Regions from separate parts of the Bradyrhizobium ingae genome, predicted to be linked through region 2. Evidence: riboswitches for the same ligand, from Rfam matches in the RefSeq annotation. Region 2 holds a riboswitch; the other holds the start of a gene.
The links. A riboswitch is a leader RNA that binds a small molecule or an ion and turns the genes downstream of it on or off. The one in region 2 is predicted to bind cobalamin.

Region 1 (6,760 bases), on a different contig from region 2:
TTGAACAACACGCAGGTCGGTTGGCTCTCGGCCGTGCCCTATCTCTTTGTCACGATAGGCATGTTGTACTGGGCGCGACGTGTCGATCGTAAGGGGTACAGGATCTACAACCTGATCGCCGCATTGATGCTTGGCGCGACCGGACTTGTCGTTTCGGTGATGCTCACCTCGCTCGTGTCGGCGCTCACATGCATGACGCTTGCTCTGATCGGCACGATCTCCGCGCGGACAATCCTCTACACGATGCCGCAGAGTTTCCTTATCGGCGCTGCTGCTGCCGGAGGCATCGCATTCATCAATTCTATCGGTGCCTTTGGCGCCTTCGTCGGCCCGTACATGGTTGGCGTTCTTAAGGATGCGACGGGATCCTTTGATATCGGTATGATAGCAATGGCATTCATCCTGGTTGTTGCAACCGGCATCGCCAGCAGCCTTAGACCGGTGGTTACGTATGGTGATGACTTTCCTTTCTGAGCGGGCCGCCTGAGTAGAGGCCGCTCCAACCAATCGTTAAGCCGCAGCGTAGCGCCTGCTGAACGACCGATTGGAAATCGCTGCTGCTTCTCACGTCGTCTGAAACAGTCCTCACCGGGATCCTGGCAGATGCAATTGGCCGCGCCCGCGCATCTCGCTGCCAAGCGACCCAGCGAGGCTGCAACGGGCGCGACCGGCTCACTCAGCGGAAATGCGAGTTGTCGGAGTTCCTCCATTGAAACGAGTGCATTTGATCCAGAAACGGATCGGCATTCCGCCAAATGAACGCAACTCTAACTACCGAGCTCGCGCTTGCATCAAGACGCCTTGCGAAGTTCGCGCGCCGCCGCGACCATGTTGGCGAGCGCCGGACGGACCTCCTCCCATTTGCGGGTCTTCAGGCCGCAATCAGGATTGATCCAGAGCTGCGAGTCCGACAGACGTTGGCGGGCCAAGGCGATGAGATCTCCGATCTCAGTGGCTTCGGGAACGCGCGGGGAGTGGATGTCATAGACGCCGGGGCCGATGTCGTTCGGGTATTTGAAGGCCGTGAACGCATCGAGCAGCTCCATCTTCGAACGCGACGTCTCGATCGAGATGACATCTGCGTCCATCGCGGCGATTGCATCGATGATGGCGTTGAACTCCGAATAGCACATGTGGGTGTGGATCTGCGTCGCATCTGCGACGCCGCAGGAGCAGATGTGGAAGCTTTCCACTGCCCAGTCGAGATAGGCCTTCCTGTCGGATCGGCGCAGCGGCAAGCCTTCGCGTAGCGCTGCCTCGTCGATCTGGATCATGGTCGCGCCGGCCTTTTCGAGGTCGCCGACCTCGTCGCGGATCGCAAGCGCGATCTGGCGGCAGGTCTCGCTGCGCGGTAGGTCATCGCGGACGAATGACCAGTTCAGGATCGTCACCGGCCCGGTGAGCATTGCTTTCATCGGTTTCTTGGTCAGCGATTGCGCGTAGCGCCACCATTCGACAGTCATGGGCTTCGGTCGCGAGACATCGCCGAACAGAACCGGCGGGCGGACGTAACGCGAGCCGTAGGACTGCACCCAGCCGTGTTGGGTGAACACGAAGCCGGAGAGCTGCTCGCCGAAGTACTGCACCATGTCGTTGCGCTCGAATTCGCCATGCACAAGCACGTCGAGGCCGATGTCTTCCTGCCACTGCACCGTACGGGCCGTCTCCGCCTTGAGGAATTGCTCGTATTGCGCGTCCGTCAGTTTGCCCTTGGCATGAGCAGCGCGAGCGTTGCGAACGTCGGCGGTCTGCGGGAACGAGCCGATCGTCGTCGTCGGAAAGGCCGGCAGACCAAAACGCTTGCGTTGGACCTCTGCGCGGTTGGCAAAGGCGCTGGTGCGGCGGCGCATGGCGTCGTCGATCGCCGCCATTCTCTGTGCAACGATCGCGTCGTGGATTTTCGGGGAGGTCTCGCGCGCCGTCGCCACAAGATCGGATGCGGTCAGCGCGGCTGCGACACTCGCCTCGCCTGCGAGCGCCTTCGCAAGGACCGTGAGCTCGCCGATCTTCTGCACCGAGAAGGCAAGCCAGCTCTTCACGTCCGGATCGAGATCGGTCTCGAGCTCAAGATCGATTGGGACATGCAGGAGCGAGCAGGAGGGCGCGAGCTGCACGCGATCCCTGCCGAACTTTGCAATGACGGGTTTGAACCGCTCGATCAGTGCCGATAGGTCAGAACGCCACACGTTGCGGCCATCGATGACGCCGAGCGAAACCACGAGGTCCGCGCGGGCGCCGCATTCAATCTGGCTCAATTGTTGGGGAGCGCGGATAAGATCGACGTGCAGTCCGGCCACAGGCAGCTCCAGAGCGGTCGCCAGGTTGTCGCCGATCGCCCCGAAATAGGTGGCCAGCATGATCTTGATGTCAGGCACTTCCTTGGCAAGACACCCATAAGCCCGCTGAAGCGCATTCCGCGTGGTCTCGTCGAGATCAAGCACCAGACACGGCTCGTCAAGCTGAACCCACTCGGCTCCGCGTTTCGCCAGCTCCTTGAGAACCTCGACATAGACTGGCAGGAGACTATCGAGCAGCGAGATCGGATCAAACGCCAGATCAGCGCTCTTGCCGAGCTTCAGGAAGGTGACCGGTCCTACCAGAACCGGACGCGTTTGATAGCCAAGGGCTTTCGCCTCCTCATATTCCTCGATCGGCTTTCGGGATGAGAGCCTGAAGGTCTGACCTTTATGGAATTCGGGCACCATGTAATGGTAGTTGGTATCGAACCACTTGGTCATCTCCTGCGCGGCGGACCCGCCGGCGTCATGGGGGTGACTGCTACTTGCTTCATGCTCCCCGCCTTGAGAGCCGCGCGCCATGGCGAAATAGGTCTTCAGCGGGACCGGACCTGCCTCCCAGCCATACGCCTCGGGAATGGCGCCCACCATGACGCTCGTATCGAGAACCTGATCATAGAGTGAAAAGTCATTCGAGGGGATGACGGTGACGCCAAGCGAGTGCTGGCGCGCCCAGTTGGCGACACGAAGACCGGCCGCAGCTTCAAGAAGCTGCCGGCTGCTGATCTTGCCGGCCCAGTAGCCTTCGAGTGCCAATTTGAGATCGCGGCGTGGCCCGATACGTGGCGTGCCGAGAGTTGCGACAGGAAGTGAGAGAAGAGACATAGCTTTAACCCCATTATGGTGGGGGCAAAGGCCATGGCGGACGCGGGCAGGAGGGGCCGCGAAAGCGCCTGCTGCTTGGCGTACCACCGGACACCCCGCCCGTGGACGTTTATGTTGTCGGGGCAGGTCTCCTGGCTCGCGGGTCATCGTCTGCATCCGGCCTTCCCGAAGCATCTGCTTCAGTGACACGTATGGATGCGGACTCGCCGCTTACAGTTGCGGGGGCAGCGCCGGCATTACTTCAATCCTGAACGGATCGTGAGCGCACCGGCTTCCCTCTTAGCTCCAGATCGAGCGAGACCTGGAGAACCTCGACGCCTTCGATTTATCTGCAACCGGGGCGGTACGTCAACCTCGAAGGAGGACCACCTTTTCTGCGGCATGCTGCCGCGAATACGGCCTCAACAATGGAGGTCATAAACGAACAGCTTGACGATGGGGTGCAAAATCAAATTTTGACCAGCGCCCCTGACGGCCATTGTTGTCGATCGGCTTGGCAGCCCTGTCCTTCCGATCTCAAGCGTTCTCATGTCGTTCCATGAGTTTCTTGTTCGTTCGGCACTGAGCGGCAATTTCTGCATCGATCGTCCAGCGAAGTCTAAACCTTTGTGCCCCGGTCAACTACCAATGTTAGCAATTGATCGAACCGGCAGATCGGTCAATCATGGGATGAAAGATCGTCACATAGGCCACACCTCACCTGTCGCAGACCCCGTTAAGAGCGCACGAGGGTGGCTCGTCGCCGTCACCGTGGAGTTTGACGGAACCCGCTATGCGGTCCAGCAATTTGGCGTTCGACAGCCCCTATCGCAGTCGAACAGCTGGTCTGGCGAACAAGCCGCGAATTTGGAGAGTGCCGCTATGATTGCAACGGGCTTGTCGGATAATGTCATTCCTCGCGCCGACATCGTCAAACGCGCCGCGCGCATCGGAGCGGAAATCCGAAACATCAAGCTGTCGGGCGATCTACCGGACCAGACGATCGCCGCAATCAACGAGCTGCTGCTCGAGAACAAGGTGATCTTCTTTCGCGACCAGGGTCATCTCGACGACGCCGAGCAGGAGCGCTTTGCTCTTCGTTTCGGAAGTCCGGCATGTCATCCGACGCTCGGTGCCATTAAGGGGACGGCGTCGATTATCGAGCTTGATTCGGTCCGCGCCGGCAGCCGGGCCGACCTGTGGCACACCGATGGGACCTTCGTCGATGGCTACCCTAAGATCGCGGTGCTGCGAGGCGTTGTGATGCCACCGTTCGGTGGCGATACGGTCTGGTCAAACACCGTCACAGCCTACCTCGACCTGGCACCGCCGCTGCAACGGCTTGCGGACAAGCTCTGGGCCGTTCACAGCAACGCCTTCGACTACGCAATAATGCCCCGCGCCAGCGAGCTCGACAAGAAGCACTTGGACGAAGTCTTCACCAAAACGATCTATCAGACTGAACATCCAGTCGTGCGCGTCCACCCCGAGACCGGCGAACGCACGCTGCTCCTCGGCGCCCTGGTGCAACGTTTTGTTGGCATCCCGAAATACGACGGCCAGAAGCTGTTTGATCTGTTTCAGTCTCATATCATTGCGCTCGAAAACACCGTGCGCTGGAGTTGGAAGGAAGGTGATGTGGCGATGTGGGACAATCGCGCCACACAACACTACGCGGTGAACGATTACGGCGATCAGCATCGGGTCGTTCGTCGCGCCACCGTCGCTGGCGAGGTACCCGTCAGCGTCGATGGTCAGAGCAGCGTAACGCGCATCAAGACAGCAAAAGAGCCGGCCGCGAAGGTCGCCTAGCCGGTTCACAGGACTGACCGGGGTCCGGCCGATGCAAACTCTGCCTTTGTCACCCATCCCTGTATGCAGCATCGGCAGCTCAACGATGTCATTGAAAGCCATCGTGCCAGCTCTTAACCCAAGAGCGGCATGGATTCCCGGAGAGGTCGCATCGGGTTGATGGAGCTGCGTAGACCTGCAATGAATGAACCGCAAGAACGTTGGTTTTGCCGCGTCAGCACAGGCGCTCTTCATTCGAAAGAATGTCCTCCTTTAGGTTCATGCGCGTCTCTCGATCGGTTTTCTTCCGCGTATTGGCCTCGACACTTGCCGAGCCGCCGCGCCTTCTGAACCAGAGTCAGCACGTTTCGTTGGTCTTGGGCGAAGCTCGAATGCCGTCCAATCCAGAGCGGTTCAGTAGATTGAATGTGTGTCGTCTATCCGCGCGAACTTATTGCGCGTCAGCAAAACCGGCTTGCCGCTCTGCAAGCGCTTCCGCGGTGGTCGATCCCATGTCTTTGCGAAGCACGCTATGAGCGGGAAAGCCAACCTCTTCCAGCGGGCGATCCGACGACTTCGTGGCGACCATGCCAAGAGCGTGCTTTGCGCGTCTCAGTGTCCGTAACGAGCCAGCGTCCTGAAATGGTTTTTACATCCACCTCTCGGAGCGGAATGCCCTGGAGAAGCGAGTATTCAATCGAACGCGCTGTCCGTTGGAAATTGAGCACGCGAATCGATAAGCAGCGCCTAAGCCCCGGTCACCTACCAACTTTGGCAATTGATGCAGCCGGCGGGCACATGGCAATCGTGCGTCAACGAGAGTGGTGCCCCTCACGTCAAGGACGTCGGGATGCGATATGGATCTGGCCGCAACAACGACGGGCCTGATGAATCTGCTGCCTCGTCATCTGCAGCCATGGGGTCTACTTCTACTGCAATCTCTCTCGTTTCATGGAAGTCGAGAGCAAGCTGTCTTGTGCGATCGTCGAGAACTCAGGTGTCAAAGGTCTCGTGGCGTCGCTCTCGTCAGTTGCTTTGTCTCGTGGCTCACGCGCTGAAGACGAAGGTTCATGAAGCGAGCGCGCAGAGATGCTTTGCTGTTGCACTGTCTCTCGCCGCGAGTTCCGTCGGGGGAGCGGCGCGAGCAGAAGCTGCCAACGAGCCTAGCCCCAAAAACGACACTTCGCGTGAGATTGGGCCGGAAAGAATTCAAAAGAAAAACCTGACGGCTATCAAATCCCGAAGCGGTCGGTCCCAACGAGCCGGGCGTCTCATCACTAGCGCGGCGCCCGCTCAAAATACGAACTTACTTGCGCCAAAATCCGACGGTGCGGCGCTTCTTGCGACGAATGGAACTCAGACGAAGGCCGTCCCCTTTGCAAAGTTCGCGCACCTCCAGGAAAAAGGTATGTGGCTCAATATTCCCGGGCCGGCCGATACGATAGATCAGGATCACGGCGGCGTTAGATCTGCGCTGGAAGAGGTCGGGATCGGCTATGTCGGCGGGACAGTCAATACCTTCGTCGTCAATCAACTGCCGAATGCAGCAAGAAGCACCATCCGCGATCAGCTATATGTCGGCCAGAACCCGACGTTTAATACCGTAAACGTCATGATCGTGACGTACGATCTCAGCCGGTTTGGGATTCGCGATGGTCAGATCATCGTGGGAGCCGAGCAGCAATATTGGACATGGAAGCCTGGCGGGCCAGATAGAGTCGGGATCAATACGATTGCTTACTATCAGACCGCTTTCGACGGGAAGCTCGAACTCAAATTCGGTTACCTCAGAAACATAAATGAGTTCGTAGGCACGGTGGTCGGAGGGAACGCAGCAGTCAACGTGTTTGGAGCATCATCGAATATCT
Region 2 (6,760 bases):
CGGCAAAAAGAACCTGACCCAGGACGGCCTCATCACGACCTCGCCGTACTCGCGCGTGACCGGAAAGATCGCCTATTCCTGGCCTGAGGGGTGGACCGCATTCACACAGGCAACCTGGTATCCGGGTGATCGGGTCAGCGAGATCGCGATCAATTTCGGCAACCCGGTCAACGCCAATTCATCCGACATCTTCGTCAGCGCCCAGCCGACCCTCGCTGTCCTCGCGGGCGTGAGCTATCGCTTCCCGACAGTGGTGGCCGCGGCGGCGCCAAAACTGGTGACCAAATGATCTCTTCCCGTTCCATTCAATCTCTGCTGCTCTCGGCTGCGTTAACGCTCTGCTCGGCCGCTCCGTCGACTGCACATGACGTCTGGATCACGCTGTCCGGGCCGGCGAACGCGCGCCGTGCCGTCGTCAACTACGGTCATCCCGACGACCGGCCCCCCGCCTTCGCCGACAAGGTGGTGGACCTGTTCGCGATCACGTCGAAAGCACGCAACTCGCTGCTCGACGGCCTTGCGGCCGCCTCGGAGAACGGCGTTCAGATTGCCAGATCAAAACCGTTCGACGATGCCGGACACACGCTGCTCGCGGCGCGCTATGACAACGGCTTCTGGATCAAGACGAAGGACGGCCTCTATCGCAACGCGACGCGGCGGCTGATGCCTGATGCGGTCGAGAGCTTCTGGTCGGGAAAGTTCGCCAAGGCGATCACGGGGGCCGACGCGCCGTGGCAGGAGGTGCTCGGACACGATCTCGAACTCGTGCCGTTGTCCGATCCCGCCAAGACCAAGCCGGGCGAAACGCTCAGGATCAAGGTGCTGTTTCGTGGCAAACCGCAGTCCGACGCCGAGGTCGAAAGTGGCGACGGCAAGACGGCGATCCCGGAGAAGGACATCCCGAAATTCAAGACCGATTCTGACGGCATCGCCGGGATTCCGATCGTCAAGCCCGGTCCCCACCTCCTCGTGATCGATCATCGCGCCGCGCCATCCGCTACTCCGGATCAGGCAACCGCCGATCTCTACAACGCGACGCTGTGGTTCAATGTGTTAGCCAAGCAACGCTAGACCGTTCTAAAGAGCATGGAGGATCTCCTCCTACAGTCGGGGCAAAACAGTCACACTTCGCAACGATCGAAGTACCGGCCGGTCGAACCGACTACGCGAATATTGACGCTCTTAGCGCCGGATGCCATTTTTATAAGCGGTAGTGCCCGCAAGGGCTACCAAAGGGAATGCGGTGCGTCCGTTACAGCGGGCAATTCCGCGGCTGCCCCCGCAACTGTAGGCGGATAGCCGACGACCAAACGTACCACTGGAGCCCCGAATTGGGCCTCTGGGAAGGCGGTCGAACGCGATAACCCGCGAGCCAGGAAACCTGCTGCCAGCCATGAGTCACGCGCGAACGCATCGGGCGGGGTGTCCCGGTGTCGAACCAGCAGCCGAAACATCTGTGCCTGGGGCGAAGGCAGATGACTAAGGCAACCGCGGTGACAGTTTGTTTGCATCGCCGCAGAGCATTGTTGTGCAACATTTTCATTTTCGGTCCGGCGTTACGCCAGGGTTTTCGCGTGTTTTCCTGATTTCCCTGCTCTCTTCGGTATCGCTGTCATCAGCGGCGATCGCGCAGAGCGCGGCCCAGAACAAGCCGCCTGTCGAGATCGGTCCCGTCACCGTCTCTCCATCTACTCCAAAGCCTGCGCCAGCCGTCAGCCCCGGCAATCAGAAGCCTCGCACGGCACGTCGGACCACAGGCCGCAAGCCGGCCACTTCCGTCGTTGCGCGCCCGATCGTCTCGAGCGCGAGCGCCCCGGTCGAAACGCCATTGAACACGGCCGCCGTCACCGACGTCAGTTCGCGGCTCGGCATCACCGCGCGTGAAATGCCGGCGACCGTCGAGGTGATCAGCCAGCAGACTATGCAGGATCAGGGCATCAGGACGACGACCGAAGTTGCCAAAGTGGCGGTCGGCGTGATCGGCGGCGATGCGCCGGGCGCGCCCGCCATCTTCTCGATGCGCGGCTTTACCGGCGACCAGATCAGCACCCTCTACAACGGCATCCCGATCGGGCCGTCGACCATGACCGGCCGTCCGATGGACGTGGCCAGCTTGCAGCAGGTCGAGATCATCAAGGGACCAGACTCGCTGGTGGCGGGTCTCGGCGCGACTGGCGGCGCCATCAATTACGTCAACAAGGCGCCGCACACAGGTCCGATCGTCAACGAAGCCTTCACCTCCTACGATTCCTTCAACGGCTACCGCGCCGGATACGGGTCGGGCGGCAGCACGTTGATCGACGGCCTCGACTATCGCTTCGACATCAGCCATTTCAACGACAAGGGTTTCATCGACGACACCTATTCCAAGCTGAGCAATGTCTCCGGCCAGTTGAACTATCGTGTCAACGACAGCCTGAAGATCTGGGGCGCGGCCGAATACCGACAGGATAATGACCGCTTCTACTGGGGGACGCCGCTGGTGCCGGCGAATGCACCAGGCATCGTGCCAACGACGGGCATCGTCTCCGGGGTCTGGAGCAACTATTACCTTGGCGGCGGCACGCCGGTCCCGGTCACGATCGATGCGCGCACGCTGACCACGAACTACAACGTGCTCGACAATCACAGCGGCGCCAGCGAGCTGTGGCTGCGCAGCGGCTTCCAGTGGGACATCACCAACAACGTCTCGCTGAAGAGCCAGGTTTACGGCTATGACGCCCACAGGCACTGGTTCAATAACGAAATCTCGTCATTTGACCAGACCGTTGGCGGTTTTGCCGGCGCGCAGAGCATCTATCGTGAGCGCCTGGCGCTCGATCACGCGCAGCGGCTCTACGGCAACATCACCGACCTCACCGTCAACTCCAACATCGGTGGTCTGGACAACCGCTTCGTCGCCACCGTCATGGCGAGCAACAACCAGTTCAACGTCTCGCAGGACACGCTGTTCGGAAACGATTACGTCGACCTGCTCAACCCGGACCGTGGGCTCTATGGCTCGCGCACCGACGAGAAGATCTACACCCGTGTCAACACCGCGTCGCTGTCGTTCGAGGACCGGATCAAGCTGACCTCGACCTTCGCGCTGATCGGCGGTATCCGCTTCGAGGACATCAAGCTGGACCGCACGCGCTTCGACCCTGATGGCGTGCTGGAATCTGCCAAGGGCTATCCGTTCTCGACCACTTTCAATCCTATCACCGGCCGCATCGGCTACACCTGGGACATCGCGCCGGGCGTAATGCTGTACAGCCAGTATGCGACCGCAGCCGATCCGACGGTCGCGAACATCTTCATCCTCGCGCCTTCAGTGCCGTTGCTGCTAACGACGTCGCGGACCTACGAGACCGGCGTGAAGGTGCAATCGCAAGACAAGCGAACCGAGTTCACAGCGTCCGTATTCGATATCGAGCGCAAGAACGTCTACGTTCCCGAAAGCGGCATCGTCTTCAACGTTGCCGGCAAGATTGCCTCCAAGGGCATTGAGCTCGCGGCCGCGACCAATCCGTTCGGCGGGCTGAAGCTGTGGGGCAATGTCGCCTTCGTGCAGTCGCGCTTCGTCGACTTCAGCTATGTCGACGGCAACGGAGTCTTCCAGTCCTACTCCGGCAATACGCCGCCCAATGTCCCGAACTTCGTCGCCAACGCCGGTGCGTCCTACCGATTCGAGACGGCTTTGCCGGTCGAGATCGGTGCGTCCATGCGCCACGTCGGCGACCGTTTCAATTTCCAGGACAATCTGGTCGTCATGAACGCCTATACGACCTTCGATGCCTTTGCCTTCGTCGATATCCCGAAGTCCTATTTCTCGACCGTCGACCGGACGCGGATCAGCTTCCGCGTGAGAAACCTGACGAACAAGCTCTACGCGGCGTGGGGGGATCCCGGTTATACCGATCAGATTATCCTGGGCGCGCCACGCAGCTATGAGGTGGCGGCTTCGTTCAAGTGGTAAGACGCATCCGCACGCTTTGAGGTGCGGGACAGATCGTCAGCCCGGCCGGTCTGCGCCCGCGTCGAATCGGGCAAAAGCGATGCTGGTTGCCGCGCCGAGTAGAGTCCAGAAGATCAGGCTGGTCACGGTGACCGCGACCACGAACTGGTGCGACAGCGAGGATGGCACGTTGGTCTCGACGTGTTCCAGCTCCGGCGCACCGATCAGGTGGGGCAGAGCGAGAAGGATCACGCCTGCAACGGCGGCCGGCATCGAACGGCGGAAGACGATCAGAGCGAGGCCGGAAGCCGTCGCGAGCACCGCGACGAGCCACCAGATCTGGCGCGACAGCAACGGCGCGGCCGGAACGCCCGGCAATTCCGGCGGCAGGCCGAGACCGGGGGCGATGGTGAAGACGACGAAGCCGGCCAATCCCCACAGCAGGCCCTCGTGCCATGCCACCCCTTCCCCGGTCACACCGCTTCGCACGGCAAAGAAGCCAGCGAGCAGCAGCGCAAAGCCGATCGCGTTCAGCACATTCGCGGCGGCCGTATAGGCGTTGCGCTCGAACCCGTCGCGCGGCTCCCAAGCTCCGTGGTCGTGATCGTCATGTCCTTGGCCCCCATGGTCATGCGCCGCATGGTCATGGGCAGGATGGTCTTGGCCGGCCGCAGCCGGCTGTGGCGCCGCTGCAGCGTCATGCTGATGGGATTCCGCGGCCTTCTCGAAGACCTCGGCCTTCAGGATCAGGGGAACGGTGCCGAACTGCTGGGCGACCGTGACGATGAGACCAACGATGAAACCGGCAATGACCGACGAGAAGACGATCGAGCGAAACGTGCTCATGCCGCCCGGTCAGTGGCAGGGGAAGGCGTTCGAATGGCGCACGTCGTGCGCCGCATTGTGAACGACGTCGATGTGCGAGAAGCCGACCATGCCGATGACGAAAACGCCAAGCACCATGGCCATCAGGGCCTGCGAAAGCCGCCCGACCTGTCCGGCTGCGACCGGCAGATGCGTTACCTGGGATTGGCTCATGACTGTTCTCCACATCCGATTTGAGCGTCTTCTATCAGCTTCCGGGCGATGTCGCGACTAGTAAGATGCAGGCTGGTACCCGCCGGAATGCCCTTTCGAGCGATCTTGGCCGCGGCCGCCGCCCGAAACGCATCCTCGAAGCGCAGGAAATAGCGCAAGCAGTCCTTTGGCGAGGGTTCGGCGCCGAGCAGCGTCCGCAGCGCGCCCCGATGCACGGCGCAAATCGCGCCGTGTCCTTTGACGGGAAAAACCAGGGACGCGATGTCGTCGCGCCAGTGCGCCTCGTCGTTCAAGTCGAGATCGGGCGTCCCCGCCCCAGCGGATTGAGGAGGCGGACGATTTCGCAGGCGGCAACGAGGCCGATCAGCCATGCGGCGCTCCGCAGCCCGATCCGTGCCACGATTTCGAAGGTGAAGGCGCCTTGACCGCCCAGGGACGGCGTGGCGGCGAAAAGCGCGAATTCGTATGCGGCGTAGGCGCAGACGAACGCAAGCGCCAGGACCAGAGCCGTGCGGTTTTGCGGGAGCGCGCCGAGAGCGAGCGACGAGGCGGCGGTCGCCGCCAGCGCGGCGGCCCCGATGACAAAGCCCCAGGCGATCGTGCTCGCGTCCACCGGATAGTGCAGTACGCCAAATCCGATCGTCTGATTGACCAGCCACGCGCCGGTCACGACGAGCAGAGCCGGACCCAGCCGCAGCGATGCCGCGGCGACAACCGCAAATGCCGCGAACGGCGTCGCGCAGGCGAATGCGAAGCTTGCAAGCGCGCAGGACACCATCAGAAGCGCAAAGCAGAACATGGCGGCGTAGCGCTGCTCAACCGGATGCAGACGGATACGGTCCGCATTGGGCGGCAGAAGGTTGAAAGCCATTGGGAAGGTCTCCTTTTCGTCAATTCTAGCTGGATTTGCCGGCAGGCAATAGTTTTTTGGGGGTCAGTGCAGGGCTTCCATGGGGTTTTCGGGCTCGGACAGGTCGATCCGATCATAGGCCGCGAGCCACTCAACCAAGGTCGAGGACAGCGGCCCGGTGGCAGCCAGTTGCCGGAGCGCAACCCGAACGGTCGCGCGACTGGCGCGATCGTTCCTAAAAGCCAACGCATTCGGGCCTCGGCATGCCAACACAGCCCTCACGACCTCTCGCTTGAGCGCCGCAGTGGCCGGCTCGCCGTATCGCTCGAGCAACGCCTGGAATGCAGCCTGATGTTGGGGCTGAAGCTCCCGTTTCCGGCCAAGCTGATCTCGGAGCGGATGTGCGGGATAGAGATGAGCGCAGGGAACCCAGCCATCGGGAAGTGGCTCGGTTGCCGCATGAGTTCGGTTATGGGCCAGCAGCTTGGGCAAGACATGTGTGTGCGGTCCATCGGGGCTTCGGCCGCCCGGCGGCGGGATCGGCTGAAACACCTCGGCTCGCCCGGCCCGGCTGATGAAGACGCGATGCGGATTGGTCGCGAGGATGATCCTCATCGCATCGTTGCCCGGCGCGAATACCGATCGGCCGGTGCGATCTCGAAGCGCTGAAATCACATCCCCGTCATCCACGCGGATGCAGGCGTCGATCTGCAGCGTGCCGAGGCCGAGATCGAACAGCACGCCGCCGCGATCCCGGCTTCGCAGCGCCTGGTCGTCGGCGCCGATCTCGGTCAGTGTCGTGCGTCCATGCATCGCGCACGCATCCTCTGGAAGGCACAACGCGACGCGATGGCTCCAGCTCTCGCTGGTCGGCGATTCCGAAGCGATCAGCCGTGGCTTCGGCCGGGACAGGATACGAATTCCGCCCCTGTCCG

Region 1: another riboswitch for cobalamin. It lies ahead of metE (5-methyltetrahydropteroyltriglutamate--homocysteine S-methyltransferase); the one in region 2 lies ahead of ACV1FX_RS01775 (TonB-dependent receptor).

What each region holds. Positions count from the first base shown of each region.
Region 1 is NZ_JBVUBB010000010.1:184,349-191,108, forward strand. It holds gene ACV1FX_RS17710 (MFS transporter) at 1-474, shown strand, start outside; gene metE (5-methyltetrahydropteroyltriglutamate--homocysteine S-methyltransferase) at 792-3,122, opposite strand; cobalamin riboswitch at 3,227-3,451, opposite strand; gene ACV1FX_RS17720 (TauD/TfdA dioxygenase family protein) at 3,984-4,913, shown strand; gene ACV1FX_RS17725 (carbohydrate porin) at 5,935-6,760, shown strand, end outside.
Region 2 is NZ_JBVUBB010000001.1:373,453-380,212, reverse strand. It holds gene ACV1FX_RS01785 (TonB-dependent receptor) at 1-289, shown strand, start outside; gene ACV1FX_RS01780 (DUF4198 domain-containing protein) at 286-1,071, shown strand; cobalamin riboswitch at 1,195-1,403, shown strand; gene ACV1FX_RS01775 (TonB-dependent receptor) at 1,529-3,958, shown strand; gene ACV1FX_RS01770 (CbtA family protein) at 3,995-4,783, opposite strand; gene ACV1FX_RS01765 (CbtB domain-containing protein) at 4,793-4,975, opposite strand; gene ACV1FX_RS01760 (hypothetical protein) at 4,972-5,268, opposite strand; gene ACV1FX_RS01755 (hypothetical protein) at 5,265-5,846, opposite strand; gene ACV1FX_RS01750 (DUF6925 family protein) at 5,910-6,760, opposite strand, start outside.